DNA from 3 places in the Eikenella sp. KCOM 3110 genome. Region 2 is predicted to be linked to each of the others. Evidence: predicted binding sites of a transcription regulator. Region 2 holds the regulator's gene; each other region holds the start of a gene.
The links. Region 2 encodes FNR, which switches genes on or off when oxygen is low (the NO sensors DNR and NnrR bind a similar motif). Its sites were predicted from a motif close to TTGATNNNNATCAA; they were not measured.
Positions count from the first base shown of each region.

Region 1: the regulator FNR is predicted to act here: its motif matches at 3,977-3,990, upstream of ubiU (ubiquinone anaerobic biosynthesis protein UbiU).
Region 3: the regulator FNR is predicted to act here: its motif matches at 2,756-2,769, upstream of pflB (formate C-acetyltransferase).

Region 1 covers NZ_CP034670.1:1,677,549-1,687,231, reverse strand. The annotation lists gene ELB75_RS08545 (VOC family protein) at 406-756, opposite strand; gene alaS (alanine--tRNA ligase) at 859-3,747, opposite strand; gene ubiU (ubiquinone anaerobic biosynthesis protein UbiU) at 4,017-5,126, shown strand; gene ELB75_RS08530 (acyl-CoA thioester hydrolase/BAAT C-terminal domain-containing protein) at 5,403-6,272, opposite strand; gene ELB75_RS08525 (hypothetical protein) at 6,366-6,698, shown strand; gene ELB75_RS08520 (hypothetical protein) at 6,710-6,961, shown strand; gene ELB75_RS08515 (U32 family peptidase) at 7,004-7,924, shown strand; gene ubiT (ubiquinone anaerobic biosynthesis accessory factor UbiT) at 7,936-8,379, shown strand; gene ELB75_RS08505 (formate/nitrite transporter family protein) at 8,625-9,422, shown strand; one part of gene ELB75_RS08500 (IS5 family transposase) at 9,535-9,683, shown strand, end outside.
Region 2 covers NZ_CP034670.1:213,458-223,140, reverse strand. The annotation lists gene ELB75_RS01190 (dihydrolipoyl dehydrogenase) at 446-1,843, opposite strand; gene ELB75_RS01185 (glutathione peroxidase) at 2,024-2,779, opposite strand; gene dnaK (molecular chaperone DnaK) at 3,183-5,114, shown strand; gene ELB75_RS01175 (hypothetical protein) at 5,391-5,777, shown strand; gene trkA (Trk system potassium transporter TrkA) at 5,974-7,383, opposite strand; gene fnr (fumarate/nitrate reduction transcriptional regulator Fnr) at 7,466-8,191, opposite strand; gene hemN (oxygen-independent coproporphyrinogen III oxidase) at 8,366-9,683, shown strand, end outside.
Region 3 covers NZ_CP034670.1:1,153,039-1,162,721, forward strand. The annotation lists gene serC (3-phosphoserine/phosphohydroxythreonine transaminase) at 1-721, shown strand, start outside; gene ELB75_RS05790 (class I SAM-dependent methyltransferase) at 993-1,811, shown strand; gene ELB75_RS05795 (hypothetical protein) at 1,967-2,362, opposite strand; gene ELB75_RS12655 (hypothetical protein) at 2,379-2,636, shown strand; gene pflB (formate C-acetyltransferase) at 2,783-5,062, shown strand; gene pflA (pyruvate formate-lyase-activating protein) at 5,256-6,071, shown strand; gene ELB75_RS05815 (hypothetical protein) at 6,368-6,688, shown strand; gene ELB75_RS05820 (basic amino acid ABC transporter substrate-binding protein) at 6,829-7,659, opposite strand; gene ELB75_RS05825 (lytic transglycosylase domain-containing protein) at 8,053-8,682, shown strand; gene ELB75_RS05830 (DUF4304 domain-containing protein) at 8,807-9,532, shown strand.

The DNA.
Region 1 (9,683 bases), 990 kb from region 2:
AAAAGCGTTCTTACATTTTTTATTCATATTTAAGTAAATTTCACCAATAAAAGAATTATTGGAATTTAGTACTTCATCTAAAAACAATGGAGTACAGTGCAAGGTTATGGAGTGATATGCTAGATTTATTTCAATATATACCATAGTGTCAGCAACATTTTTTCAATAGTACATGAACATTTTTTGTAACAGTAAAATTTTTACCGTTAGCTTTTGATACCAAAAATTCAAAACGAACATGAGATACATTAGATACGATAGGCATACCCATTCCATGAGTACCTATATAGTCATCTGGTTTTAATCTAAACTGCCTTAATCCATCTAGACTTCTCCATTTTCCTAGCTCAACTTTTATAAAATCTGCACCTAAAAATTTTATATTTATAGTACATAAAAGTTGGCTTACTCATGCTGCAAAATATTCACCAGCTGCCCAAACGGATCGCGCACAAAAAAGCGGCGCACGCCCCAAGGTTCAGTAGTCGGCCCATATTCAGGCGTGAAACCAGCATGCTGCATCCGCTCTAATAATTCGTCCAGATTATCCACCTCAATAGACAAATCAGGCACAGGCATGCCAGAACCGCCTTCACTGGCAAAACTGACCTGCACAGACATAGTCGTATCCTGTCCGTAGGTCTGTATCCACCCATGATCCATCAGCAATTCCAGTCCAAGCAAGTCATGGTAGAAAGCCTTTGCTGCGGCGGGTTGGGTTGCGTTTATATTGGCCACAATGCGTTTAACGCCCATGCTCAATCCTTATTTTAAAGCGGCTGAATAATCAGATAGCAATATTCAATATGAGTTTTAGGCTACCTGAAACCCACTTTCAGGCAGCCTGCACTTTTCTAATTACAGCTTCTCTCTAACCCAGCCTTCTGCCGAATCCAGCATCGTGCCGACTTGGGAAGCATCCGTCCCCCCAGCCTGTGCCAAATCCGGTCGGCCGCCGCCTTTGCCGCCGACTTGTTCGGCTGCAAATTTGACCAAATCGCCGGCTTTCACCTTTCCTGTCAGGGCTTTGGATACGCCGGCGCACAGGGAGACTTTGCCGTCGTTTACTGCCGCCAAAAGAATCACGGCGTTGTCGGATTTGCCGGTTAAATCGGTAACGATTTCGCGCAGGGCGGCTGCGTCGGCTTCGATTTGGGCGGCGACGAGTTTGGCGGCGCCCAAGTCTTTTGCATCGTCCAAGAGTTTGGCGCCTGCGTGGACGGCAAGTTCGGCTTTGGCTTTTGCCAACTCTTTTTCCAAGGCTTTGGCGTTTGCGGCGTTGGCTTGGATTTTGGCAAGTACGTCTTTTTCGGTTTGGGCTTTGACTTCGGCGATGATGTTTTTCATCAGGCTTTCTTGGTTTTGCGCCCATGCCAGAGCGGCAAGGCCGGTGATGGCTTCTACGCGGCGGATGCCTGCGGCGATGCCGCCTTCGCTGATGATTTTGAAGAAACCGATGTCGCCGGTGCGGGCGACGTGGGTGCCGCCGCACAGTTCGGTGGAGTAGTCGCCCATGGTGATGACGCGGACGAAGTCGCCGTATTTTTCGCCGAAGAGCATGACTGCGCCTGATTTTTGCGCGTCTTCAATGGACATGGTTTCCACTTTGACGGGCACGTTGGCGATAATCGCGGCATTGACGCGGCGTTCGACTTCGGCGATTTCTTCCGCGCTGATGCCTTGCGGGTGGGAGATGTCGAATCGGGTCAGCTCGGCGTTTTGCAGGCTGCCTTTTTGTTCGACGTGCGTGCCCAAAACATCGCGCAGGGCTTTGTGCATCAAGTGGGTAACGCTGTGATTGCGCATGATGCTGTTGCGGATGTCGTTGTCGATTTCGGCGGATACGGCATCGCCCACTTTCAGACGACCTGAAACGACTGCGCCGAATTGTCCGTGTACGGCGGCTTTGATTTTCTGCGTGTCTTCGACGCGGAAGCGGTTTTCGCCTGCGAAAATAAAGCCTACGTCGCCGACTTGGCCGCCGCTTTCGGCGTAGAACGGCGTGTGATCCAGCACGACAATGCCGTTTTCGCCTGCGTTCAATTCGTTTACAGCTTCGCCGTCGCGGTAGAGTGCGAGTACGGCGGCGTCGAGGCTGCGTTTGTCGTAGCCGTGGAACTGGGTGTCGGCGCCGTCGTAGGCGACTTGGGCGTTAGCTTTGAAGTTTTGCGCGGCGCGGGCGCGGGCGCGTTGGGCTTCCATTTCGCGCTCGAAGCCTTCTTCGTCCAGCTCGATGCCGAGTTCGCGCGCCATGTCGGCGGTCAAATCATACGGGAAGCCGTAGGTGTCGTAGAGTTTGAAGATGTGTTCGCCCGACATAATCAGCTTGCTGTTGGCGATATTGTTTTTCAGGTAGCCTTGCAGGGCTTCGCCGTAAGCGCGGTGGGCTTCGGTTTTTTCTTTGGTAATCACGTCTTCCATATTAAAGGCGAAACTTTCGTTCAGGCTGCCTGAAACCTGCGGGCGCACCACGATTTGTTTGCCGTTGCCCGCGTTGCGCGAAACCACGGTAAACGCTACACCGTCTGCGCTGGTCAATCGCAATGGTTCGCCCACGCCGTCCATCGGCAACAGGCTTTCCAATTTGGCGAACTGCATCGCGTCCCACACTTGGTTAAACAAGCCCATACCTTTTTCCAGCGTTTCGCCGAAGCGGCTTTCTTCCGCGCGCAGGGCTTCCATAATCTGCGTCTGCTTCTCTTTCAACTCAGGATACGCATCGCCCATTGCTTTGACCAAATCGGGCACAAGTTTGTAGAAAAACGCCTGTTTCTGACCGAGTTTGTAACCGTGGCGCACGGCGCGGCGGATGATGCGGCGCAGTACATAGCCTCGTCCTTCGTTGGACGGCATCACGCCGTCGGCAATCAGGAAGGAGCAGGAGCGGATGTGGTCGGCAACGACTTTCAGGCTCGGCTCGTCCATGCTGAACGGCGCGCCGGTTTCGCGGGCGACGGCTTTGAGCAGGTCTTGGAACAGGTCGATTTCGTAGTTGCTGTGCACGCCCTGCATCACCGCGGCCATGCGCTCCAAGCCCATGCCGGTATCGACGGACGGCTTGGGCAGCGGGTTCATATTGCCTTGCTCGTCGCGGTTGAACTGCATGAACACACAGTTCCAAATTTCAATCCAGCGGTCGCCGTCTTCTTCGGGGCTGCCCGGAATGCCGCCCCAAATCTCTTCACCGTGGTCGTAGAAAATCTCGGTGCAGGGGCCGCAGGGGCCGGTGTCGCCCATCTGCCAAAAGTTGTCGGAAGCGTAGCGGCTGCCTTTGTTGTCGCCGATGCGGACGATGCGCTCGGCAGGCACGCCGATAACATCGTGCCAGATGTTGTAGGCTTCGTCGTCTTCGGCATACACGGTTACCAGCAGTTTTTCTTTGGGAATGTTGAGCCATTCGGGCGAAGTGAGAAATTCCCACGCGAACGGAATGACTTCTTTTTTGAAGTAGTCGCCAAACGAGAAATTGCCCATCATTTCGAAGAAGGTGTGGTGGCGGGCGGTGTAGCCCACGTTTTCCAAATCGTTGTGCTTGCCGCCTGCGCGCACGCATTTTTGCGCGGTAGTGGCGCGGTTGTAGGCGCGTTTGTCAAAGCCGAGGAACACGTCTTTAAACTGGTTCATACCGGCGTTGGTAAACAGCAGCGTCGGATCGTCGTGCGGCACGAGGCTGGAAGAGCGGACGATGGTGTGGCCTTTGGATTCGAAGAATTTTAGGAATTTTTGGCGTAGTTCGGAGGTTTTCATGGCGTTTCGGTGTCTTTCAAAATAATGATTCGGGCGGCTGGCGCGCTTAACAAAAATTGGGCGTGATTTTACTGCATATTGCAGGTGGCTGCCTACTTGCGCGGTGGATGAAAGGGCAGGATTTTCAGGTAGCCTTTCGCTTGCAGGCTACCTGAAAATTGGCAATATGCTTTTAGGTAGCCTTATTCGCTGTAGCCAAGGCTGCCTGAAAAACACCTGCCCAACGATGTTGATTTAAATCAGCACCAGACCGCCGCCTTGCCCGTAGAATGCCCAATATTTGCCTACATACAAACGGACACGCCATGCTGTTTGACGACTTCCAGCCCACCCACCACACCAAACCCGCCGCCCAGCCGCAGCCGGCCGAGCGCGGCCGCATCCCCGAACTCGTCTGCCCCGCCGGCAACCTGCCCGCCCTGAAAACCGCCGTGGACAACGGCGCGGACACGGTTTACATGGGGCTGAAAGATGCGACCAACGCGCGCAATTTCCCCGGCCTGAATTTCGACCAAAAATCCATCATCGAAGGCATCCGCTACGCCCACGACCGCGGGCGGCAGGTGCTGATGGCCATCAACACCTACGCGCAGGCCGGGCAGGTGGAACGCTGGCGGCGCGCGGTGGACACCGCAGCCGATTTGGGTGCGGACGCGGTGATTGTGGCCGACCCCGCCGTGATGGCCTACGCCTGCGAAAAACATCCGAACCTGCGCCTGCACATGTCGGTGCAGGGTTCGGCCACCAATTACGAAGCCATCAATTTAATGAAGGACTTGTTCGGCATCCGCCGCGCCGTGCTGCCACGAGTGCTGACGATAGACCAAGTGCAGCATGTGATTGACAACACGGATGTGGAGATTGAAGTGTTCGGCTTCGGCAGCCTGTGCGTGATGGTGGAAGGCCGCTGCATCCTGTCGAGCTACGCCACGGGCGAGTCGCCGAATATGCAGGGCGTGTGTTCGCCGGCCAAGGCTGTGCGCTGGGAGCAGTTGCCCGACAAAATGAACGTGCGGCTCAATCAGGTGATGATCGAGCAGTTCAACAAAGACGAGCCTGCAGGCTACCCCACGCTGTGCAAAGGCCGTTTTGAGGTGAACGACGAAACTTATTACGCATTAGAAGAGCCGACTAGCCTGAACGTGTTGGAAGTGTTGCCGCAGCTCATCAAAATCGGCGTGGCCGCCGTCAAAGTGGAAGGCCGCCAGCGCAGCCCGATGTACACCGCGCAGGTTACGCGCACGCTGCGGCAGGCTTTGGACGCAGCCGCCGCCGACCCCGCGCACTACCGCGTAACCCCCGCGTGGGATGCGGCTTTGGGCAAGGTGTCCGAAGGCAGCCAAAGCACGCTGGGCGCATATAACCGGCCTTGGAAGTAGTTTCAGACGGCCTCAAGGCCGTCTGAAAGGCTACCTGAAAAAGCAGCCTTAGGTCAGATTCTCGAATCCGGCACTTCGATCAATATAAATGTCGGATACAAGTATCCGACTTACGGGCTGCTACGGTGCGATGACCGCTTCCGCCGACAAAGGTTCGGTGCGGATGCGGGCCAAATCGAACGCTGATTGGGTTTGGCGGCGTGAATAAATTTCAAGCAGCCCGAAGGCCGTCTGAAAAGTGCAGGCTGCTTTGAAGGCTTTCAGACGGCCTTTGCCCTATTGCCAGCCGTGGAAGAAGTCAAGTGCCTGCGCCAGCGCGTCGCGGGCGGCGGCCATGTAGTCCTGCGGGTAACGGCGGGCGTTGGCAAACAGTTTGTGCCAGCGGCTTTCCACCGGAAACAGGTAATGCCCCGCGCGGTGGTAGGCGCGTTCGATGACGGGATACTGGAAGCCGCCGTCTTCCAAGCGGCGGACGATGCGCCGCGCGGCTTCGTATGAAGGCCACATGGTGTCGTCTTCGGCGGAAAGCAGCAGCACCGCGCCTTGGATGTTTTCCACCCGGATGCGTGTTTCCTCCGCTGCACCGACCGCATCGCGGTAGCAGGAGCGCAGGCAAAGGCTGCGGGTTTTCACGCAATCCCGCAATACGCGCAGGCGGTTCATGTGGAGCGGGCAATATGGCAGGTCGTACCCCCGCCAGGTGAAGGCGGAACAGTCAAGCAGCTTCCTGCGCGGCGCGGTTTGCAAACCCTGCACGCACACGTCCAGCGGGCTGACGGCAGCCACGCGGCCGATGTCGGGAATCAGGGAGGCAGCCAGCAGGGCGAGTTGCGCACCCATGGAAATACCCCACACGCCGGTTTGGCAAAAACCCATTTCCTGCGCCCGCCGCACGGCGGTTTCCACTGTCTCCACAGCAATTTGCGCCAGCCCCTGCGCCAGGTGCGGCTGCCCCCAGTAAGGCACGGCCAGCGCAGTCAGACCGTTTTCGGCAAACACGGCGGCATAGGTTTGCGTGAGCGCGTAACTGCCGTCGCTGCCGCCGAGTATGATGACGATGCGGTCGGAAGGCGGCGCGTACCGGCCGCGGTACAGCGCGGCGGTCAGGTCGTCTGAAGCGTAAGACAATATCCGGTCGGGCTGCATGGCTTGCTCCTAAAAACAAAGCGTTAAAGTTAAAGCATTGTCCCACCGTTTTGCGGTAGGGGCTACCTGAAAAACAGTGCGAAAAATAAGAGCATGAAAAAACACATCGAAGACCTGCGCAACGCCCTATACAAACACGACCTGACCGTGGCCGCCGAAGAAGATACCCCTGCCTTCCCCGCCGTATGGACGCTTGCGCACCCTTATTTCACGTTGCCGCTGACCATTGCCTTCCACAACGCCCACGACACCGGCCTCGTACCGCTGTATGCCAGCTTCGGCTGCTACTTAATGGAAAAGCCTGAAATATCGCTGTATTTCACCAAAACCAACCGCCATTCGTGGCAGCGCGATTTGGCCGCTTTTATCGAAACGCTGATGCAATATATCTACGCCGCCGAAACCGAACACAATAAGGCCGTCTGAAAAGGAATCCTATGCACATCACCTTCCCGGAATGGTTTGATGACCTGGCTGAATTTGAAGCCGAGAGCAAAGGTTGCCTGTTGGATTTTCCATTGCATATCAACGGACAAGAGTTTGTTTTTACCTTCTACGATTTGTGCCGCCTCAATCAAACCTATGCCGATGATTCCGCCGCCGATTTTTTAGAGAACGAAGCCGTCGTTGTATTGCAGGCCATAAACCGGAAAAACATTGCCCGCTTTGCCCAAACGATTTTCAGGTAGCCTCCAGGCCGTCTGAAAAGACAAAAAAACAAAGGAACACCCATGAAACTCTCCCTCGCCCCCATCCAATTCTTCTGGCAGAAAGAAACCCTGCTCGAATTCTACGTCCAAATGCTCGACAGCCCGCTCGACACCATCTATCTGGGCGAAACCGTCTGCTCCCGCCGCCAGAAAATGCGTTTTGCCGACTGGTTCGGCCTCGCCCAAGACCTCGCCGACAGCGGCAAGGAAATCATCCTGTCTTCCCAAGTGCTGCTCGAAAGCGAATCCGACCTCAAACGCCTGCGCAAAATCACCGGCCAAACCCAATTCAAAATCGAAGCCAACGACATGGGCGCGGTCAAACTCGCCCGCGAACACGGCATCCCCTTCGTGGCCGGAGCCAGCCTCAACATCTACAACGAAGCCACCCTGCAACTCTTCCAAAGCCTCGGTGCATACCGCTGGGTCGCCCCCGCCGAACTCGCCCGCGACAAAGTAGCCGACATCACCCGCCTTTCAGACGGCCTCGAAACCGAAATCTTCGCCTGGGGCAAAATCCCCTTGGCCTATTCGTCCCGCTGCTTCACCGCGCGGCACTACAACCTAAACAAAGACAGCTGCGAATTCCGCTGCCTCGATCACGAACACGGCCTCACCATGAACACCCGCGAAGGCCAGCCGTTCCTCACCATCAACGGCATCCAAACCATGTCCTACGGCAGCCAATGCCTGCTGCCGCACCACGCCGACATGGCCGCCATCGGCGTCAACATCCTGCGCCTCTCGCCCCAGCTCACCGACATGCCGCGCATCATCGAACTGCACCGCGCCGTGCTCGACGGCCAAACCACCCTAGACGAAGCCCTGCCCGAACTCGCCCGCCTGTCCACCGGCACGCCCGTGGACGGCTATTGGCTGGGCAAACCCGGCATCGAAGCCGTGGAAGCCCACCGCAAAGCCTACGGCACCAACGCCGCCTGAAAGGAAACAAAATGCCCCTGCCCGACATCACCCTGCCGCAATGGTGCGCCCAAATCGGCCGCCGCCTGCCCGCCCTGCCGCCGCGTTTCGCGCTGGTTAAAACCCTCAACCTCATGCTCAAACGCGGCCTCTTGCCTGCCGACATGAGCCTGTTTGATGGCCGCACCTTCGAAATCGACGTACTCGACGCAGGCATCACTGTGCGCTTTACCGCCGATAGCGAACGCTTCCTCGACCGCCGCTTCGAAGGTGAACCCGACCTCCGGCTAGCCGCCAACGGCGTGGATTTCCTGCGCATGATGCTGCGCGAAGAAGACCCGGACACCCTGTTTTTCAACCGCAAATTGCAAATCGAAGGCGATACCGAGCTTGGGCTGATTACCAAAAACCTGCTCGACAGCGTGGAATGGCCGTTTGCCGAACAGTTGGTGAAATGGCAGGAAATGTTTGAATAGGTGCCTGTGGGGCGTTGCCGCTTCGTTTGAACTGTGTGGAAGCCAAGCCTTTCAGGTAGCCTGCCATACTTGCCTGAGGCAGCTGAAACGGATAGGCTACACTGCAGCAGCACGATAAGCCGGTATGGCTGTGCCGACACGGTGCAAGGGAAATTTTCAGGTAGCCTTTGCCGGCGTTAGCCAGGGCTGCCTGAAACATACAAATCATCATTTGACAGTAATCCAATTTGAAAAAGGGAACCGATATGGCGCAATCCGTATTTGTGGAAAAAATCGAGCAGGCCTGCCACAAGAAAGCGTGGCTGTTTGAGCACAGCAAGGCAAAGTATGCACTGCGTTCGCTGATTGCCGGCATGCTGCTCACGCTCACCCCGGCCACAGGCGTGATTGCGGCGGATGTGCTCAATACGGTGCACCCTTCGCTGGGGCGTTTTGCCTTTCCGTTTTTCTTCTCGTGGGGGCTGGTGTATATCCTGTTTCTCAATTCGGAGCTCACCACTTCCAATATGATGTATCTCACGGCCGGCACCTTCCTCAAAAAAATCAAATGGGAAAAGGCGCTGATTATTTTGCTCTATTGCACGGCGTTTAATTTGATCGGCTCGATTGTTACCGCTTGGCTGTTCAATCAAACCAGCGCGTTTGCCCATGTTTCGGCGGATGGCTATTTGGCCAATATGGTGGGGCACAAGCTGGAGCGGCCAAACGGCCTGGTGCTGGCGGAGGGGATTTTTGCCAATCTGTTTGTGAACGTGGCGGTGGTGGCTTATCTGTTGCTGAAGGAACAGGCGGCGAAGATTGCGGCGGTGTTTGCGGCGGTGTATATGTTTGTGTTTTTGGCCAACGAACACGTGGCGGCGAACTTTGCTTCGTTTGCGCTGGTGGGCTTCAATCAGATTGCCGATAGCGTGTCGCATTTTGAAGCGCTGAATATCCTGCGCCATTGCAGCGTGGCTTTTGTGGCGAATTGGATTGGCGGCGGGTTGCTGATTGGCGTGCCGTATGCGTTTTTGAATAAGGATGAGGGAGAGTATGTGGATTAGAGGTTGGTGCGTCATCCCGATAGAGCAGATGAAAATAAGGATGAGACAAGGCGGCGAGCCGCAGATATAGTAGACCTCTTGCGAAAGTATCCTGAAGATTTACAATTCCCAAATGAAATACGAAAACCTCATCCAAAGAAGCGATAGCGAATTCAAACGGCTCACAGGTGTAACGCCCGTCCTTTTTCACGAAATGCTGCAAGTCACCACAGAAGCAGAAAGCCGGAAGGTCAAGTCAGGCAGGCCGCATACGCTCGGTTT
Region 2 (9,683 bases):
CCTGCGGGGGCGGTGGCTGGCAAGGGTTTGTTGGTGGGGGGTGGGTTGCCTGTGCAGGTATTCGGCCGGATATTTTGGTTTTGTAGAGCGGGAGGGCTCGTTGCTTTCTTCAGGTAGCCTTAAGCGGTGTTCAGCGGGAAGGTGTGGCAGGCGGATAAAGGCTACCTGAAACTATAGTGGATTAACAAAAATCAGGACAAGGCGGCGAGCCGCAGGCAGTACACACGTTACGGCAAGGCGAGATAAGGCTGTACTGGTTTTTGTTAATTCACTATATTTTTAGGCAACACGCTTTTTACACCGACCAAAGGCGAACAAAAAACGGCAAACGGAATCAATCCGTTTGCCGTTTTTTCTCACTCCGATGCCGCTGCGTTTTGATTAACGCCTCAGCTTCGTCGAAGCCCAAGCTTGGCTGTGCCAAGGCTGGGCTTTCAGGTAGCCTTTAGGCCAGTTTGGCGGCTACATCGCGCAGGGCGGTGCGCAGGCCTTCTTCGATTACGGGGTGGTAGAAGGGCATATCGAGCATCTGCGGCACGGTCATGTGCTGCTGGTGTGCCCAAGCGAGGAGGTGGGCGATGTGTTCCAGCGCGGGGCCGACACCTTCGGCGCCGAGGAAGCGGCCGGTTTCGCGGTCGGCATACACGCGCAGGCTGCCTTGGTTTACCAGCATCACGCGGCTGCGGCCTTGGTTGCGGAAGGATACTTGGCCGGTTACCAGTTTGCTGCCGTATTCTTTTTCCAGCTGGGCAAAGCGCGCACCCACGCTGATGATCTGCGGGTTGGAGAACACCACGCCGATCATGCTGCGGCGCAGGCCGTCCCGTACATCGGGGTAGCGGCCGGCATTTTCACCGGCGATTTTGCCTTGGTCGGAAGCTTCGTGCAGCAGGGGTAGCTGGTTGGAGGCGTCGCCGGCAATGAAAATGTGCGGGATGCTGGTTTGCATGGTGCGCGGGTTGGCTACGGGCACGCCGCGTGCGTCTTTCTCGATATTGAGGTTTTCCAGCCCGATGTTATCCACATTGGGGCGGCGGCCGATGGCGGCGAGCAGGTAGTCGGCGGTGAATACGCCGCTTTCGCCGTCTTGCATCCACGCTACTTCCACTTGGCCTTTATCGTTGAGCCGGGTTTCGGTTTGGGCGTTGAGGTGCAGCGGGATTTCTTGGCCGAAGATGGCTGTGGCGTCTTCCAGCACCACGGGGTCGGAAATGCCGCCGATGAGTCCGCCCAGGCCGAACATTTCCACGCGCACGCCGAGGCGGCTCAGGGCTTGGCCGAGCTCGAGGCCGATTACGCCGGTACCGAATACGGCCACGCTTTCGGGCAGTGTGTCCCATGAGAATACGTCGTCGTTGATGACGAGGCGGTCGCCAAGCGCCTGCCATTGCGGCAGTACGATGGGGCGGGAGCCGGTGGCGATGATGATGCGTTCGGCGCGGATTTGGGTGTGATCGTCGATTTGCACGGTATGCTCGTCGATGAATTTGGCCTGCCCCATGATTCGGCGCTCGGCCGGCCAGGCTTCTACGTCTTCCAGTACGAAGCCGACGAAGCGGTCGCGCTCGGATTTGACGCGGCTCATTACTTCTTCGCCGTTTACGCTGATGCTGGATTTGTCCAGATGCACGCCGAAGGGATCAGTGTGCAGGGCGTGGTGGCGGGCTTCCGCGGCGGCAATCAAGAGTTTGGAGGGCATGCAGCCGACGCGGGCGCAGGTGGTGCCGAAAACGTGGCTTTCGATGAGATAAACGTTTTCGGTGTAGAGGCGGGCATTGCGGAAGGCGCCCATGCCGGCGGTGCCGCCGCCGATAACGACGACGTCTGCGGTGAGGTGTTTCATGTCTGCTTTCCTTATGTGGGAAGACCTTTCAGGTAGCCTGTATGGTTGGCTAAGAGGCTACCTGAAAAAGATCGGCTGCTGCGGTGTAACAGGCTACCTGAAAGGCCTTGGGAAAAGAGCCGCCCTGTTCGGGCGGCTCGCAAAGCTATCTACTGTATTGGCAACTGGATAGCTGGAAAATCAGGCGCGTTTGGCCAAGTATGCGTCCAAGTCTTCGCTGCCGCCGATGTATTTGCCGCCGATGAACACTTGCGGGGCGGTTACTTTGCCGGTGATGGCGCGTACGGAAACGATGCTGGCGTCTTTGCCCAATACGATTTCTTCGTAGGCCAGGCCTTTTTCTTTCAAAGCGGCTTTGGCTTTGGCGCAGAAGGGGCAGCCGGGTTTGGTGAAGATGGCGATGGATTCTTGCGGTTTCCAGTTCGGAGCCACAAATTTCAGCATGGTGTCGGCATCGGAAACTTCAAAGGGGTCGCCTTCTTTGATCGGCTCGATGAAGGCTTCCACGATTTTGCCGTCGTCCACCAGTATGGAGTAGCGCCAAGAGCGTTTGCCGAAGCCGATGTCTTCATCGCTCACTTCCATGCCCATACCGCGGGTGAATTCGCCGTTGCCGTCGGGAACCATGGTGATGTTGTGGGCTTCTTCGTCGGCTGCCCAAGCGTTCATCACGAAGGTGTCGTTTACGGACACGCACAGGATGTCGTCGATGCCGTTTTCTTTAAATGCAGGAGCCAGCTCGTTGTAGCGCGGCAGGTGGCTGGAAGAGCAGGTGGGGGTGAACGCGCCGGGCAGGGCGAATACCACTACTTTTTTGCCTTTGAACAAGTCGTCGGTGGTAACGTCTTTCCAAGAATCGGCCACGCGGGTGTGGAAGGTTACGTTCGGAACTTGCTGACCAACCAGTTGGTCGCGGGTTTTGATGTTGATAGACATATAGAGCTCCTTATATCAGGGTGTCAGAAATAATGCGAATGAATTTGTGAGATACGGTGTATCGACAGGGCGGCATTCTAGCCGCCGCCAGGCGATTTGTATAATTTATAGTTCAAATAATACGAATTGCTTTTAGCTATAAATTCCGGCAACGCCGTATCGGTGCAAATATGCAGGAACAACAGTTATTCTTAATTAGGGCTGGCGGCAGAAATTCAATAGGCCGGGCGGAAATTTGTTGCCCAAGGCCGCCTGAAATTATTTAATCATATAAAAATCAATATATTAAAACGAAAATAGCCTTTTCCCTTGAAAAAAAAACGGCCAAACCCATTTACTGGGCAAGTTAAAGCGCCAGCAAGGCGCTGTCTGAATCCTACTAATCTCTAAGGAGCAATCCATTATGGCAAAAGTTATCGGTATCGATTTGGGTACTACCAATTCCTGCTTGGCTATTTCTGAAAACGGTCAAACCAAAGTTATTGAAAACGCAGAAGGCGCACGCACCACTCCCTCTGTTATCGCCTATCTGGACGGCGGCGAAATCCTCGTGGGCGCGCCGGCCAAACGCCAGGCCGTTACCAACGCAAAAAACACCATCTATGCGGTAAAACGCCTGATCGGCCACAAATTTGAAGATAAAGAAGTGCAGAAAGACATCGACCTGATGCCTTTCAAAATTGTAAAAGCCAAAAACGGCGACGCTTGGGTGGAAGCGCAAGGTAAAGAGCTTTCTCCGCCGCAAATTTCCGCAGAAGTCCTGCGTAAAATGAAAGAAGCCGCCGAAGCCTATTTGGGCGAAAAAGTAACCGAAGCGGTGATTACCGTGCCGGCCTATTTCAACGACAGCCAACGCCAAGCCACCAAAGACGCAGGCCGCATCGCCGGTTTGGACGTGAAACGCATCATCAACGAACCGACCGCAGCCGCACTGGCTTTCGGCATGGACAAAGGCAGCAAAGGCGACCGCAAAATCGCCGTATACGACTTGGGCGGCGGCACATTCGATATTTCCATTATCGAAATTGCCGATTTGGACGGCGAAAAACAGTTTGAAGTGCTCTCCACCAACGGCGACACCTTCCTCGGCGGCGAAGACTTCGACCAACGCCTGATCGACTACATCATTTCCGAGTTCAAAAAAGACCAGGGCATCGACCTGAAAACCGATGTAATGGCCTTGCAGCGCCTGAAAGAAGCTGCCGAAAAAGCCAAAATCGAGCTTTCCAGCAGCCAGCAGACCGAAGTGAACCTGCCTTACATCACCATGGACGCCACCGGCCCCAAACACTTGGCCATGAAGATTACCCGCGCCAAGTTTGAAAGCCTGGTGGAAGACCTGATCGAGCGTTCCATCGAGCCCTGCCGCACCGCCATCAAAGATGCCGGCCTGAGCGTGAACGACATCGACGACGTGATTTTGGTGGGCGGTCAGAGCCGTATGCCCAAGGTTCAGGAAACCGTGAAAGAATTCTTCGGTAAAGAACCGCGCAAAGACGTGAACCCCGATGAAGCCGTGGCCTTGGGTGCCGCCATTCAGGGCGAAGTATTGAGCGGCGGCCGCAGCGACGTATTGCTGCTCGACGTAACCCCTCTGTCTTTGGGTATCGAAACCATGGGCGGCGTGATGACCAAACTCATCAACAAAAACACCACTATCCCCACTAAGGCTTCGCAAGTGTTCTCCACTGCCGAAGACAACCAGAGCGCCGTAACCATCCACGTGTTGCAAGGCGAACGCGAACGCGCTTCTGCCAACAAATCACTCGGCCAATTCAACCTCGGCGACATCGCCCCCGCTCCGCGCGGCATGCCGCAGATTGAAGTAACCTTTGATATTGATGCAAACGGCATCCTGCATGTGTCTGCCAAAGACAAAGGCACCGGCAAAGCCGCCAACATCACCATCCAAGGTTCTTCCGGCTTGAGCGAGGAAGAAATCGAACGCATGGTGAAAGATGCTGAAGCCAATGCCGAAGAAGATAAAAAACTGCACGAACTGGTGCAGAGCCGCAACCAGGCCGAAGCCTTGATTCACTCCGTGAAAAAATCACTGGCCGACTACGGCGACAAACTGGACGCAGCCGAGAAAGAAAAAATCGAAGCCGCGCTGAAAGAAGCCGAAGAAGCCGTGAAAGGCGACGACAAAGCCGCCATTGATGCCAAAGCCGAAGAGCTGGGCAAAGCCAGCCAGAAACTGGGCGAAATGCTGTATGCCGATGCCCAGAAGCAGGCTCAGGAAGCCCAAGCCGGCCAGTCCGCCGACAACGGGCAGCAGAAAAAAGGCGACGATGTGGTGGATGCCGAGTTTGAAGAAGTGAAAGACGACAAATAAGCATCAGCCGCTTACTTTAGTATGATGAAGGCTACCTGAAAATGTTCAGGTAGCCTTTTTGTTTGGCAGGATGCTTTATATAGCTGATGTTCTATGGTGGATTAAAATTGCAATGAATACAGCTTTAACAACCCCTCATATCCTATCCGTACACAGAGAGCATTGCCGCCTTGTCCTGATTTTTGTTAATCCATCTACCTTAGCCGGATAGGATTGCCAAAAACCACAAAATCGTTATAATCCGATGTTTTATTTTGAATAAACGGGAAAACAAAAATGTCGATATTAATCCGATTAATTCAGTTGACTGTGATTGCTTGGGCAGTGTTGCTGTTCGGGCTGAAGTTTGAGCCGCACCACCCCGATCCGAACATGAACGAATATATCAAGTCTGCCTTCTACCTAGTGCCGGTGGCCTGCCTTTCGCTGCTGCACGGCTGGGGGCGCGAAAGCAAGGGGCTGCACGGTGCGGGTTGGGCGGCAAGGGGGTTTATGCTGCTGATATTCGGCGGTTTTGCATTTTCGCTGTATCACGGCAAGGAGGCCGTGCCCTTGCAAAACTATCTGTTGAGCACGGCGGTAACGCTTGGCATTGTGCTGGTGTTGTTCTGCGTGCCGTATTTCCTCGGCAGGAAAATGTGGCGGATAAGCGCGGGATATTGAAAGGCTTCGGCTTGCGCCGAGTCAACGGAAAGGCTACCTGAAAACGGGAAATCGTTTTTCAGGTAGCCTTCTATAGTGAATTAAATTTAAACCAGTACAGCGTTGTCTCGCCTTGTCGTAACGTGTGTACTGTCTGCGGCTCGCCGCCTTGTCCTGATTTTTGTTAATCCACTATATATATTCCAAGCCGCGGTTTCTAGCCAAAAAAGCCCATGCGCACTTGAATCAGTTTTTCCAATTCGCTCACCACGCGGCGGCGGGCTACGAACAGGATGATGTGGTCGCCGTCGGCCAGCTGCACGTCTTGATGCCCCATAAACACTTCTTCGCCGCGCACCACGGCGGCAACGTGGCAGCCGTTGGGCCAGCGCACGGCGCTCACGCGGCGGCCGACCAGCTTGGACGTGTCTTTGTCGCCGTGCGCCACGATTTCGATGGCTTCGGAATTGCCGCCGCGCAGGGGGTGGACGGCTTCCACGTCGCCGCGCCGGATGTGCGCCAAAATCGAGCCGATGGTCACCAAGTGGGGCGATACGGCGATGTCGATGGTATTGCCTTGCAGCAAATCCACATAGCTGGAACGGTTGACGATGGCGATAACGCGCTTGGCGCCGAGACTTTTGGCCAGCATGCCGGCCATGATGTTGTTTTCGTCGTCGTTGGTGAGCGCGCAGAATACGTCGATTTCGTCGATGTATTCGCCTTCCAGCAGGCTTTCGTCGGCGGCGGAGCCGTGCAGCACGAGGGTGCTGTTGAGGTTTTCCGAAAGCCATTCGGCACGTTTTTCGTTGATTTCGATGATTTTCACATCGAAGCGGTCTTCCAGCTGGCGGCTGAGGCGGAAGCCGATTTGGCCGCCGCCGGCAATCATCACGCGCCGCGTGGGCTGCTGCTGCGGGCGCAATTCGCGCAACACTTCGGCCACTTGCGAAGTGGCGGCCGCCACGAATACTTCGTCGCCCTGCTGAATCACGGTTTGCGGCGTGGGCATAATCAGCTTGTTGTTGCGGTAGATGGCGCAGATTTGGCAGTCGGTGCCTTCGGGCAGGTGTTCGTGGATGGTGTGGATAGGCTGCCCCAACAGCCGCCCGCCGCTTTGCGCGCGCACCACCAGCATGCGCACTTTGTCTTCGGCAAAGGTGAGCACCTGCAGGGCGCTGGGGTGGCAGAGCAAATCGGCCAGCCGCTCGGTAACCAGCTGCTCGGGGCAGATGGATTCGCTCACGCCGAACAGATCGAGCGTGCCGCGGCCGTCGTTATCTTCTTCGGCGTCGGGGCCGGTGAATTCCAAATAATCGGAAAGGCGCACGCGGGCGATGCGGTTGGGGATGTTGAACAGGCTGGAAGCAAGCTTGCAGGCGGCCAGATTGGTTTCGTCGTGGCGGGTGAGGGCGAGCAGCAGGTCGGTGTCGTAGGCGCCGCCTTCGGCCATCACGGCAGGAGAAGAGCCGTTGCCCAGTAAGGTTTGCACATCGAGCTTGCTGCCAATGTTGCGCAGGGCTTCGGGATCGTTATCGATAATGGTAACGTCGTGGTTGGGGATTTCCACCAAATTCTGTGCCACGGCAGTGCCCACTTGGCCGCTGCCTAAGATGAGGATTTTCATATTGGAAGGTTGGGCTTGGCGGCCGAAGTTTCAGGTAGCCTGCCAAGCGGTTGGGAAATAAAGACAAATGCGGAAAGCTGCTTCAAACCACAGCGGGCTGGGTACCGGAAGCCAGCTGTTTGAGCCGTTCGGGCTTGAGCAGGCGGATGTGTTTGTATTCCACTTCCACCAGCCCCTCCTGGCCGAATTTGGAGAGCGTGCGGCTCACCGTTTCCAGCTTCAGCCCCAAATAGCTGCCGATTTCCTCGCGCGACATGCGCAAAATAAAATCGTTGGCCGAAAGGCCGCGTTTTTTCAGGCGTTGCGACAGGTTAATCAGAAAGGCGGCCAGCCGCTCTTCGGCGCGCATATTGCCCAAAAGCAGCATCACGTTTTGGTCGCGCACGATTTCTTGGCTGAACAGCCGGTAGAAATGCAGCTGCAATTCCGGCACCGCCGCGCAAAGCTCCTCCATATTGGCATAGGGCAGCTCGCATACTTCCGTGTCTTCCAGCGCCACCGCATCGCAGTAGTGCATTTGGTTGCAGATGCCGTCCATGCCCACCAGCTCGCCCGACATAAAAAAACCGGTAACCTGATCGCGCCCGTCTTGGCTGGCAACAACTGTTTTCAGGAAACCGGTGCGCACCACGAACAGTGAATCAAACCTGTCGCCGTTGCGGAACAGGAAATCGCCCTTTTTCAGGCGGCGGCTGCGCTTGATAACCGCATCAACGCGCTCCACCGCCACCGCAATCGCGGCATTGGGCTGGCATAACTCTTTAAAAACGCAGCGCGAACAAGTCGTGGCGAGGGGCATGGCTTTCATGTGTGTGCTAACTTTCTAAGCAAACTGGGCTTATGAAGCGGCGGCAATTATCGTTTATACTTACCGCCCGGCAATAGTCGGGGCAATTTGCAAACATCCGCATTTTACCCGATTTCACAAACAAAACCTATTGCCGCATATTTCCCAAATAATAACATTAATTTAAACACAATCATGTCTGCCAACCGCACCCAAGAAATCATCTTCGACCGCAAGCTCATCGCCTCCTTGCCCGCCAACGGCCCGCGCTACACCTCCTACCCCACCGCCGACCGCTTCCACGCAGGCTTTACCGCCGAAGACTACACCCGAGCCGTGCGCAACCGCACGCCCGGCTCCCTCTCGCTCTATATCCACATCCCCTTCTGCAACACCATCTGCTACTACTGCGGCTGCAACAAAATCATCACCAAAGACACCGCCCGCGCTGACCAATACCTGGGCTACCTGAAAAAAGAATTCGCCCTGCAGGCCGAACTCCTGCAAGGCAAACCCGAATTGGCGCAGCTGCATTTTGGCGGCGGCACCCCCACCTTCCTCTCCGATGCCCAGCTCGATTTCGTGTTCGGCCTTATCCGCGAGCACTTCACCCTGATGCCGCAGGGCGAATACTCCATCGAAATCGACCCGCGCAAAGTAAGCCGCGAAACCGTGCTGTTTCTCGGCTCGCTCGGCTTCAACCGCATGAGCGTGGGCATTCAGGATTTCGATCCCCAAGTGCAACAAGCCGTAAACCGCATCCAGAGCGAAGAAGAAACCCGTGTGGTGATCGACGCCGCCCGCGAAGCCGGCTTCCAATCCGTGAGCGTCGATTTGATTTACGGCCTGCCGCACCAAACCCCCGCCACCATGCAACAAACGCTGGACAAAGTGCTCGCCCTCAACCCCGACCGGCTGGCGGTTTACCACTACGCCCACCTGCCGCACATCTTCAAACCCCAGCGCCGCATCGACACCAATGCCGTGCCCGACAGCAACACCAAGCTCGACATGCTCCAGCAAATCGTGCAGCGGCTGGGCAGCGAAGGCTACGTCTTCATCGGCATGGACCACTTCGCCAAGCCCCAAGACGAGCTCGCCGTCGCCCTGCGCGAAGGCCGCCTGCAACGCAACTTCCAAGGCTATTCCACCCACGCCGACTGCGACCTCATCGCTGTCGGCCTATCCTCCATCGGCAAAATCGGCCGCATCTACAGCCAAAACCAGCGCCAAATCGAAGCCTACTATGCCGACCTCGATGCCGGCCGGCTGCCCCTGTTCCGCGGCTACCTGCTCGACGAAGACGACCTGCTGCGCCGCCGCCTCATTCAAGACCTCATGTGCCGCTTCGGCCTCGAGTTTGCCGATTACGAAGCCGAATGCCGCCAGCCCTTCGCCCAATATTTCGCTGCCGAGCTGGCCGATGCCGCCACCCTCGCCGCCAAAGGCCTGGTTGAGCTTAATGCAACCGGCCTAACCGTCACCCCCAAAGGCCGCTTCCTCATCCGCAACA
Region 3 (9,683 bases), 940 kb from region 2:
GTTCGACTACACCGACCTGCCGCCGGTTGCGTCTTGGGATATCGACCCGAGCTCCGCCTTCGTGCATTTTGTGATTAACGAAACCGTGCACGGCCTGCAATACCGTGAAGTGCCCAAACTGGGCGCGGATATGCCGCCCTTGGTGTGCGATATGTCGAGCGAGATTCTTTCCCGCCGCGTCAATGTGGCCGATTTCGGCGTGATTTATGCCGGCGCGCAAAAAAACATCGGCCCTTCCGGCACCACCATCGTCATCATCCGCGAAGACCTGCTCGATCGCTGCTCCAGCCGCGTGCCCGATGTGTGGAACTACCGTTCGCACATCAACCGCCAAGGCATGTATAACACCCCCGCCACTTATCCCATCTACATTTCCGGCCTCGTTTTCCGCTGGCTGCAGTCGCAAGGCGGCGTGGAACACATGGAAACCATCAACACCCTCAAAGCCAAAACCCTGTATGCCGCCATCGACAACAGCGGCGGCTTCTACCGCAACCGCGTCGCCCCCGCCGCCCGTTCCAGAATGAACGTGATCTTCACCACCGGCAGCAAAGAATTGGATGAACTCTTCGCCCAAGAATCCACCACGCGCGGCCTGCGCCTGTTGCGCGGCTACAAGAGCATGGGCGGCATGAGGGCCAGCATCTACAACGCCATGCCGCTGCAGGGCGTGGAGGCGCTGATTGAATTTATGCGCGAATTTCAGAAACGCTACGGCTGAGCCGTGCTTAAAAATTAGGCGTATAATGAGGCTATCTGATAATTATTTTCAGGTAGCCTCTGTTTTTGCTTTGCGGAAGCCCCGTTTGAGCTTGGCAGAAATGCTTTCAGGTAGCCTCTGATTGGGTTTGTTTCCGGGTTTCAGACAAAATATAGTGAATTAACAAAAACTAGTACAGCGTTGCCTCGCCTTGCCGTAACGTGTGTACTGTCTGCGGCTCGCCGCCTTGTTCTGATTTTGGTTAATTCACTATAGTTTACAGGAGAACGCCATGATTAAAATCGAAAACGCCGTCAGCGAAACCTTGCTGATTCCGCTCTACATGAAATACCTCTCTTCCCAAGAGGCAAACCCCATCCTCACCGATCCCGCCGCCTGCCGCCTGGTGCCGCAGATCGACTATGATTTTGCCAAGTTTAACCGCGCCAAGCCCTCCCGCATCGGTACAGCCATCCGCGCCCGTTATTTCGACCGGCTCACCACCGATTTCATCCGCCGCCAAAGCCGCCCGGTGGTCGTGATTATTGGCTGCGGGCTCGACAGCCGCCGCGAACGCATCGGCAGCGAAGCAGACGGTGTGCCGTTTTATCAGCTGGATTTGGAAGACGTGATTCAATGGCGGCGCGCCATCCTGCCGCCGCAAAGCAACGAAACCCTGATTGCCGCTTCCGCCTTCGACACCGAATGGATGGACGAATTGCACGCCCGCCACCCCGATGCGCAATTCCTGTTTGTGATTGAAGGCGTGCTGATGTATTTCTCCAACGAAATGGTACGCGGCCTGTTCCAAAACCTGGCTGCCCGTTTCCACGGCGGCGAAATCGCCTTCGATATGTGCAACAGCTGGACAGTCAAAAATTCTGCCCGCCACGATGCCATGAAGCACGTTAGCGCCCGCTTTGAATCCTTTTGCGACAACGAACGCGAGCCGGAGCAATGGGCAGGCAATCTGCACTTCATTTCCAACCGCTACATCGTGGGCGATTTTCCTGCCGAGTGGAAACGCATCGGCTTTGTTTCCAGCCTGATTATGCGCCTGGTGCGCGTTATCCGCGAAAGCAGCCGTATGCTGCATTATCGGATTGATTAGGCGCGGTTTGTTCTGCAAATCAAGGCTTGTAGGTTCGGATTCTGTGAGCCACACCTAATCAGTTGGGCGAATCTTCAAGGGCAGCGCATTCAATGCCCGCTAGCGCAACGTGGCGGGCCAGTGCTGCGGCATTTTTATGTTAATCACGATGCGCTTTACTTCTTCAGGCGCAATATTTCGCACAAGGTGCCGTCGTGCAGCCAAATCATGGCGCATAGGCCATACAGGCAGGCAGAGGCGGGGGCATTGCCGCTGCGCATCATTTCGAGTGCCGCCGGATCGCGCCACGACCAATACAGCCAGTAGATGCCGTCAACGGAAAACCACATGCCAAACAGCGCCGGCGGCAAGTATTTCCACTGCCACCGCGCCAGTGTGCGCGAGGTAATGGGGGCGAAAAGATAAGTGCTGAAGGCCATCAGGAAACTGATGGGAATATCCCAGTCGGGTGCGGGCTGGAGGTAGGAACCGGCAATAAGGATGGCGATGCCGCAGGCAAGCGAAAACAGCTTCCAAGGGCGGAGGTAGTCGTGAAGGGAAACGAGCGGCATTTTCAGGTAGCCTTTCTTGAATGGGTTGGCGGTGATGGATTATAGGTGGTTTCTCATGCGGCAAAGGCTACCTGAAAAACGGTTAGAAGGGGATTTTATAGCAGTTCTAATCGCGTTCGAAATAAGGAAGCCTCCTATACCGGAAGCAGCGTTTGGTTTGCCTGCGAACGAAGCCGAACCGGAGGGTAATTTAGCTATGCCGAAGCCGGGCGGCTTTGCCGGAAAACGAGGCTACCTGAAAATTGTCTGCCCCTCATCCGCCGATGAAGCATAAATGAAGCACATCAAGTTTGACTTGGATTAAGGGGAAGCTTGATTGGCTGGGTTTCCCGCCAAAAGGAACATGGGGCATGCTATCCTTCATGATGAATGCTAATTTGTAACGTCGTTTTATTTATTTATGTCAAATAGGAGGTTATTATGGCTTCAGCAATAGAACGCCCGGCTGCCTGGGCAGGCTTTGTCGGCGGTGATTGGGAAACCGGCATCGACGTGCGCGATTTCATCCAGAAAAACTACACGCCTTATGAAGGCGACGGCAGCTTCTTGGCGCCGGCCACCGAAGCCACCACCAAGCTGTGGGCGGAAGTGATGGAAGGCATCAAGGTGGAGAATAAAACCCACGCGCCGTATAAGATTGATGCGCAAGTGGTTTCCGGCATCACCAGCCACGGGCCAGGCTATATCGACAAAGATTTGGAAACCATCGTCGGCCTGCAAACCGACGAGCCGCTGAAACGCTCCATCATGCCCTTCGGCGGCCTGAAAATGGTAAAAGATTCCTGCCGAATCTACGGTGTGGAACTGAATCCCGAAGTGGAAGAAATCTTCACCAAATACCGCAAAACCCACAACCAAGGTGTGTTTGATGTGTATACGCCCGACATCCGCCGCTGCCGGAAATCGGGCGTTTTAACTGGTTTGCCCGATGCCTACGGCCGCGGCCGCATCATCGGCGACTACCGCCGTGTGGCGCTTTACGGTATCGACCGCCTGATGGAAGACAAAACCGAGCAGTATCATTCTTTACAAGCCGATTTGGAATCTGGCCAAAACTTGGAAAGCGTTATCCGCTTGCGCGAAGAAATCAACGAGCAGCACATTGCGTTGAAACAGATGAAGGAAATGGCTGCCTCCTACGGCTTCGATATTTCCGGCCCGGCCAAAAACGCGCAAGAAGCCATCCAATGGACTTACTTTGCCTACCTCGCCGCCGTGAAATCGCAAAACGGCGCCGCCATGAGCTTCGGCCGCGTGTCTTCCTTCTTGGATATCTACATTGAGCGCGATCTGAAAAACGGCGTGATTACCGAAAGCCAGGCACAGGAATTCATCGACCATTTGGTGATGAAACTGCGTATGGTTCGTTTCCTGCGCACGCCCGAATACGACCAGCTCTTCTCCGGCGACCCGATTTGGGCCACCGAATCCATCGGCGGCATGGGTTTGGACGGCCGCACGCTGGTCACCCGCACCAACTTCCGCGTGCTGCACACCCTGTACAACATGGGTCCGTCTCCCGAACCGAACATCACGGTATTGTGGTCTGAACAACTGCCGCAAGGCTTCAAAGAGTTCTGCGCCAAAGTCTCCATCGACACTTCGTCGATCCAATACGAAAACGACGACCTGATGCGCCCCGACTTCAACAGCGACGACTACGCCATCGCCTGCTGCGTGAGTCCGATGGTAATTGGCAAACAGATGCAGTTCTTCGGCGCGCGCGCCAACTTGGCCAAAACCCTGTTGTACGCCATCAACGGCGGCGTGGACGAAAAATCCAAAGACCAAGTCGGCCCCAAAACCGAGCCGATTAAAGACGAAGTATTGGACTACGATACCGTAATGACCCGCATGGACAGCTTCATGGACTGGCTGGCCACCCAATACGTTACCGCGCTGAACGTCATTCACTACATGCACGACAAATACAGCTACGAAGCCGCCCTGATGGCGCTGCACGACCGCGATGTGAAACGCACCATGGCCTGCGGCATCGCCGGGTTGTCCGTGGCTGCCGACTCGCTGTCCGCCATCAAATACGCCAAAGTCAAACCGATCCGCGACGAAAACGGCATTGCCGTCGACTTTGAAATCGAAGGCGAATACCCGCAGTTCGGCAATAACGACGACCGCGTGGACAGCATCGCCTGCGATTTGGTAGAGCGCTTCATGAAGAAAGTGGCCACCCATCCGACCTACCGCAACGCTGTTCCGACCCAGTCCGTGCTGACCATTACATCGAACGTGGTATACGGTAAGAAAACCGGTAATACCCCGGATGGCCGCCGCGCCGGCGCACCGTTCGGCCCGGGTGCCAACCCCATGCACGGCCGTGATGTGAGCGGCGCCGTGGCTTCGCTGACTTCTGTGGCCAAACTGCCGTTTGAGTTTGCCAAAGACGGTATTTCTTACACCTTCTCCATTATCCCCGGCGCGCTGGGCAAAGACGAAAGCTCCCGCGAACGCAACTTGGCCGGTATGATGGACGGTTACTTCCACCACGAAGCCGGTGTGGAAGGCGGTCAGCACCTCAACGTAAACGTGCTCAACCGCGAAATGCTGATCGATGCCATGGACCACCCGGAAAAATACCCGCAGCTCACCATCCGCGTGTCCGGCTATGCCGTGCGCTTCAACTCGCTTACCAAAGAGCAGCAGCAAGACGTGATCACCCGCACCTTCACCAGCCGGATGTAATCATGCCCAGCTAGCAGGAATCAGTGCCGGAATCCCTTCCGGCACTTTTGTTTATTCCGGTTTTCAGGTAGCCTCACCCCTGTGCCCGGGCTACCTGAAAACTGATAGCCAGCAGGGCAGGGCAGGCTTTCAGCCCGCTACTTAAACGTTCCAAGCCATAAATGCTACCTGAAAACAACACACGCCAACCACCATGCCAGATACCATCCCCATTAGCCCCGATACCCCGCCGAAAAAACAGCCCGACACCCGCGCCCGCCCCTACGAAGGCATCGGCTACGTCCACTCCGTAGAAACCGGCGGCGCCGTAGACGGCCCCGGCCTGCGTTTCGTCCTCTTCATGCAAGGCTGCCTGATGCGCTGCCTCTACTGCCACAACCGTGACACTTGGGACAGGCACAGCGAAAAAGAGCTGCACTTCACCGTGCCCCAGCTTATGCAGCAAGTGCTCTCCTACAAACACTACTTCCGCGCCACCGGCGGCGGCGTAACGGCCACCGGCGGCGAGCCCCTGCTGCAATACCAATTCATCCGCGATTGGTTTGCGGCCTGCCGCGAGCACGACATCCACACCTGCCTCGACACCAACGGCTACGCCCTGCACTACGACGCCACCCTCGAAAGCCTGCTCGACAACACCAGCCTCGTCATGCTCGATTTAAAGCAAATCGACCCCGAAATCCACAAAACCCTCGTCGGCATCCCCAATACCAAAACCCTGCAATTCGCCCGCCACCTCGCCGCCCGAGGCCAGCCCACCCGCATCCGCTACGTCGTCGTGCCCGGCTACACCGACGACGACCGCTCCGCCCACCTGCTCGGCCAATTCATTGCCGATATGCCCAACGCCGACACTGTGGAAATCTTGCCCTACCACGAACTCGGCGCCCACAAATGGGCGCTGTGCGGCGACGAATACAAACTCAAAGGCGTGCACGCCCCGCCCAAAGAAACCATCCTGCGGATAAAGGAAATCATCGAAAGCTACGGCAAACAAACCATCGTGTGAACTGCAGCGGCAACCCAAACCAAGGCTACCTGAAAATCCTCAAACATTTTCAGGTAGCCTTCCCTATCCGGGCTATAGTGGATGAACAAAAACCAGTACGGCGTTGGTTCGCCTGGCCGTAACGTGTGTACTGTCTGCGGCCCGCCGCCTTGTCCTGATTTTTGTTAATCCTCTATACTTGAAAGCCAGTCAATTCATAAACAGATTAAATTAGACTTGACAAGTCGAAAAAAAAAAACAATATACTACCCGCAGTTTTTTCCAACCCAACTAAGGAGTATGCAATGAAACACAGAATGTTACCGCTTGTTATGCTGACCCTAACCCTGGCCGCCTGCGGCGGAAGCGGCAAACTGCCCGAAAGCTGCGTGAGCGCCATGGAGGCCTACGCCCCGCTGGCCGACAACCCCGATTTCAGCGGCTATCCCATGCATATATGGCTGCAAGATGCCAACGGTGACGTCAAAGCGGCAACGGCAGCATGGAACAAGAGAGTAGAGGCCGATTATGAAGCCATCGAAAAAAGGGCGGGCAGCAAAAGTGCCGAACTGCAAATGGAAAACCAGGCCCAACAATGCAGCCGCTGGCTGGAGAAGTTCGAGCAATACAAAAACTAAGCTTCACCCAAATAAAGCAGCCGTTACGGCAAAAAGGCTACCTGAAAACCCCAAAGGGCATTTTCAGGTAGCCTTTTCCTTCATAAAAAACTGCCTGCAATCGTTTGCAGGCAGTTTGGCGTGAGATTGGCAGAGCCGGCTTATTTGGCGGCGGCGGTGCCGAAGTATTGCTGGTGGATGCGCTCGTATTCGCCGCTGGCTTTAACGGCGGCCAGGGCTTTGTTGAGGGTGTCGCGCAGCTCGGTGTCGTTTTGGCGCAGGGCAATGCCGTAGTGTTCGGCTTCGAAATCGGGCACTTTAATCATGGTGAAGCCTTTGTCGCCGTTGTGCTTGATGAATTCCATCACCACGGAGCTGTCGCTCACGGCTGCGTCCACGCCGCCGTTTTGCAATTCTTTCAGCAAGAGGGGCAGGGTTTCGAAGCGGGTTACTTTGGGGTTGGTGGCGCCCAAGAGTTTGGAGGCGGCCAAATCGCCGGTGTTGCCGGTTACCACGCCTACGCGGTTGAGGTTTTTCAAATCTTCTACGGAGGCTACCTGTTTGCCTTGGGGTACGGCCACTACTTGGGTGATTTCAAAGTAGGGGTCGGTGAAGAGCATGCTTTGTTGGCGCTCGGGGGTGATGGTTACGGCAGCCACCACTACGTCGGCATCGCCGTTGCGCAGGCTGTTGAAAAGGCTGTCCCAAGATTGGTCTTTAAATTCAACTCGGTAGCCGGCTTCTTTTGCCATGGCGTTGATGAGGTCGATATCGAAGCCGCTGAGGCTGCCGTCGGGGTTTTTAGATTCGAAGGGGGCGAATTCGGCATTGGTGGCCACACGCAATACTTTTTCGCCGCCGGGGGCGGAAGCGCCGGAAGCATTGGCATCGGCAGGCTGTGAAGCTTGCTGGGTGCTGCCGGAATTGCCGCAGCCGCTGAGGGCGATGGCGGAGCAGGCCAGGGCGGTGGCCAGCCATTTTTTCATGTTCATTGTTTGGTTCTCCTGGATTGGTTTGGATATTAATCAATGATTGCGCTCCGTGCGCATCATTCGGGAACACATCATACAACCATATGCGGAAATTCTAAAGGTTTATTGCAGAATATAGGCTAAGCACCTTATTTTTGCTGAGGGAGTGGATGAACTTTGCTGCCTTATTCATGCTGTCTGTAGGCTGCATTGCGGGAAGAAGTAATCGCTTCAACGATATCGGGTAAGGCTACCTGAAAGCATCGGCTGCGGCGGAGCCAAAATGCCGTTTCATTGTTCGGCCGGTATCGCAGATTGCCTGCTTCGGTGCAACAGGCGGGCTCAAGCTACGCCGTGTGGGCGAAACTCCACTATAATAGCGGCCGTTATCATCTTAATCGGTGCACTTTAGCCATGCCGTATCCGTTTGCCCCCGAACAGCCCGAGCGCCGCCGCCTGCTCGCCTCGCTGGCTGCCGTTTCCGCCGTTGCCTGCCTGCCCCAAGCCGCCCGTGCCGGGGCGCAGCGCGAGGAGACGCTGTCGGACGATGTAACTTCGGTGATGCGCCATTCGGTGAATAATGTGAACCCGCCGCGCCTGGTGTTTGAAAACCCGTATAACGCGCCGCGCTGGCTCAATGATATGTCGCTGCGGCTGGCACGTTTTGTGCCCGACCCGCTGGAGCGCCGCCGCCTGCTCATCAACATCCAATACGAAACCACCCGTGCCGGGCTGGATACGCAGCTGATTTTGGGGCTGATTACGGTGGAGAGCGCGTTTCGGCAGTATGCCATCAGCAGCGTGGGTGCGCGCGGGCTGATGCAGGTGATGCCGTTTTGGCAGCGATACATCGGCAAACCGGAGCACAACCTGTTCGACATCCGCACCAATCTGCGCTACGGCTGCACCATCCTGCGCCACTACAGCAATCTGGAAAACGGCAATATGGAGCGTGCATTGGCGCGTTACAACGGCAGCCTTGGCAGCCGGCGCTATCCCGACGCGGTAATCGGCGCGTGGCAGAACCGCTGGCAGTGGTCGTAGTTAGGCTGCCTGAAAATCCATATTTTGATTTTCAGCATAGCCGAAGTGTCTTTTCTATTTTTCAGGTAGCCTCAAGCGCGAAGCAGGCTACCTGAAAAATATAATCTGAGATTAACTGCAAAATATGGAATATTTCACTGTCGCACAAGCCTTCAGCCAAACCATCAGGAATCTGCATATCCTACTCAAACCGCGTGGCTTCAAGAAAAAAGGCAACCATTTCTACCGCTGCACCGAACACGGCGTTGGTCAGCTGGTTCACACGCAAAAAAGCCGGTGGAGCGACAAAAGCCGCATTAGTTTTACTTTCAATATCGGCCTCGCCTGCCCTCCGTTGCAACACGATCCACGTTTCCAAGAAGCCGGGCAGCCCCTGCCCGATTTCCCGAACATACTTGATTGCCTGGTACAGGAGCGAATCGGTTTTCTGCTGCCCGAGCCGGGGCGGCAAGATATTTGGTTTGAAGTGGCAGACGGTGCAAATAACGTTGTCGCTCTGCAAGAAGTGCAAACCATAGTGGAAACATTTGTGCTGCCACACTTTGCCGCACACAACGTGCCGCAGCAGCTTTATCCGCTTATCGGCAACCGGCACGCCATGCGGCTGGCCGCCAAGCTGGGAGAACCGGAACAGGCGCAACGGTTTTACCGGGCAGAGCGCGAATGGGTGCAGCAGCGCTATCGTGAAGAATGCCAAGCCGCCAAGCATGTCCAACCGGGGGATGACGAATATTACGAAGACGAAGATGGCTGCGTCGTATCCGGCAGCGAGCAGCCTGCCCCGCAAGTTTGGCTGGATTACTTAGCAGAGCTGGAGCAGGATGCTGCTCGATGGGGCGTGCAGACATAAGCTTTAATGGCACATAGATATTTTCAGGTAGCCTCAAGCGCGAAGCAGGCTACCTGAAAACTAATCCAGCCTTGCCAGCGTTAAAAGCCCACCGATGGGGCAAGGCTTCGGGTATAATCTGCGGCGTTTTTCCCCCAACCCTTTCGGTTAA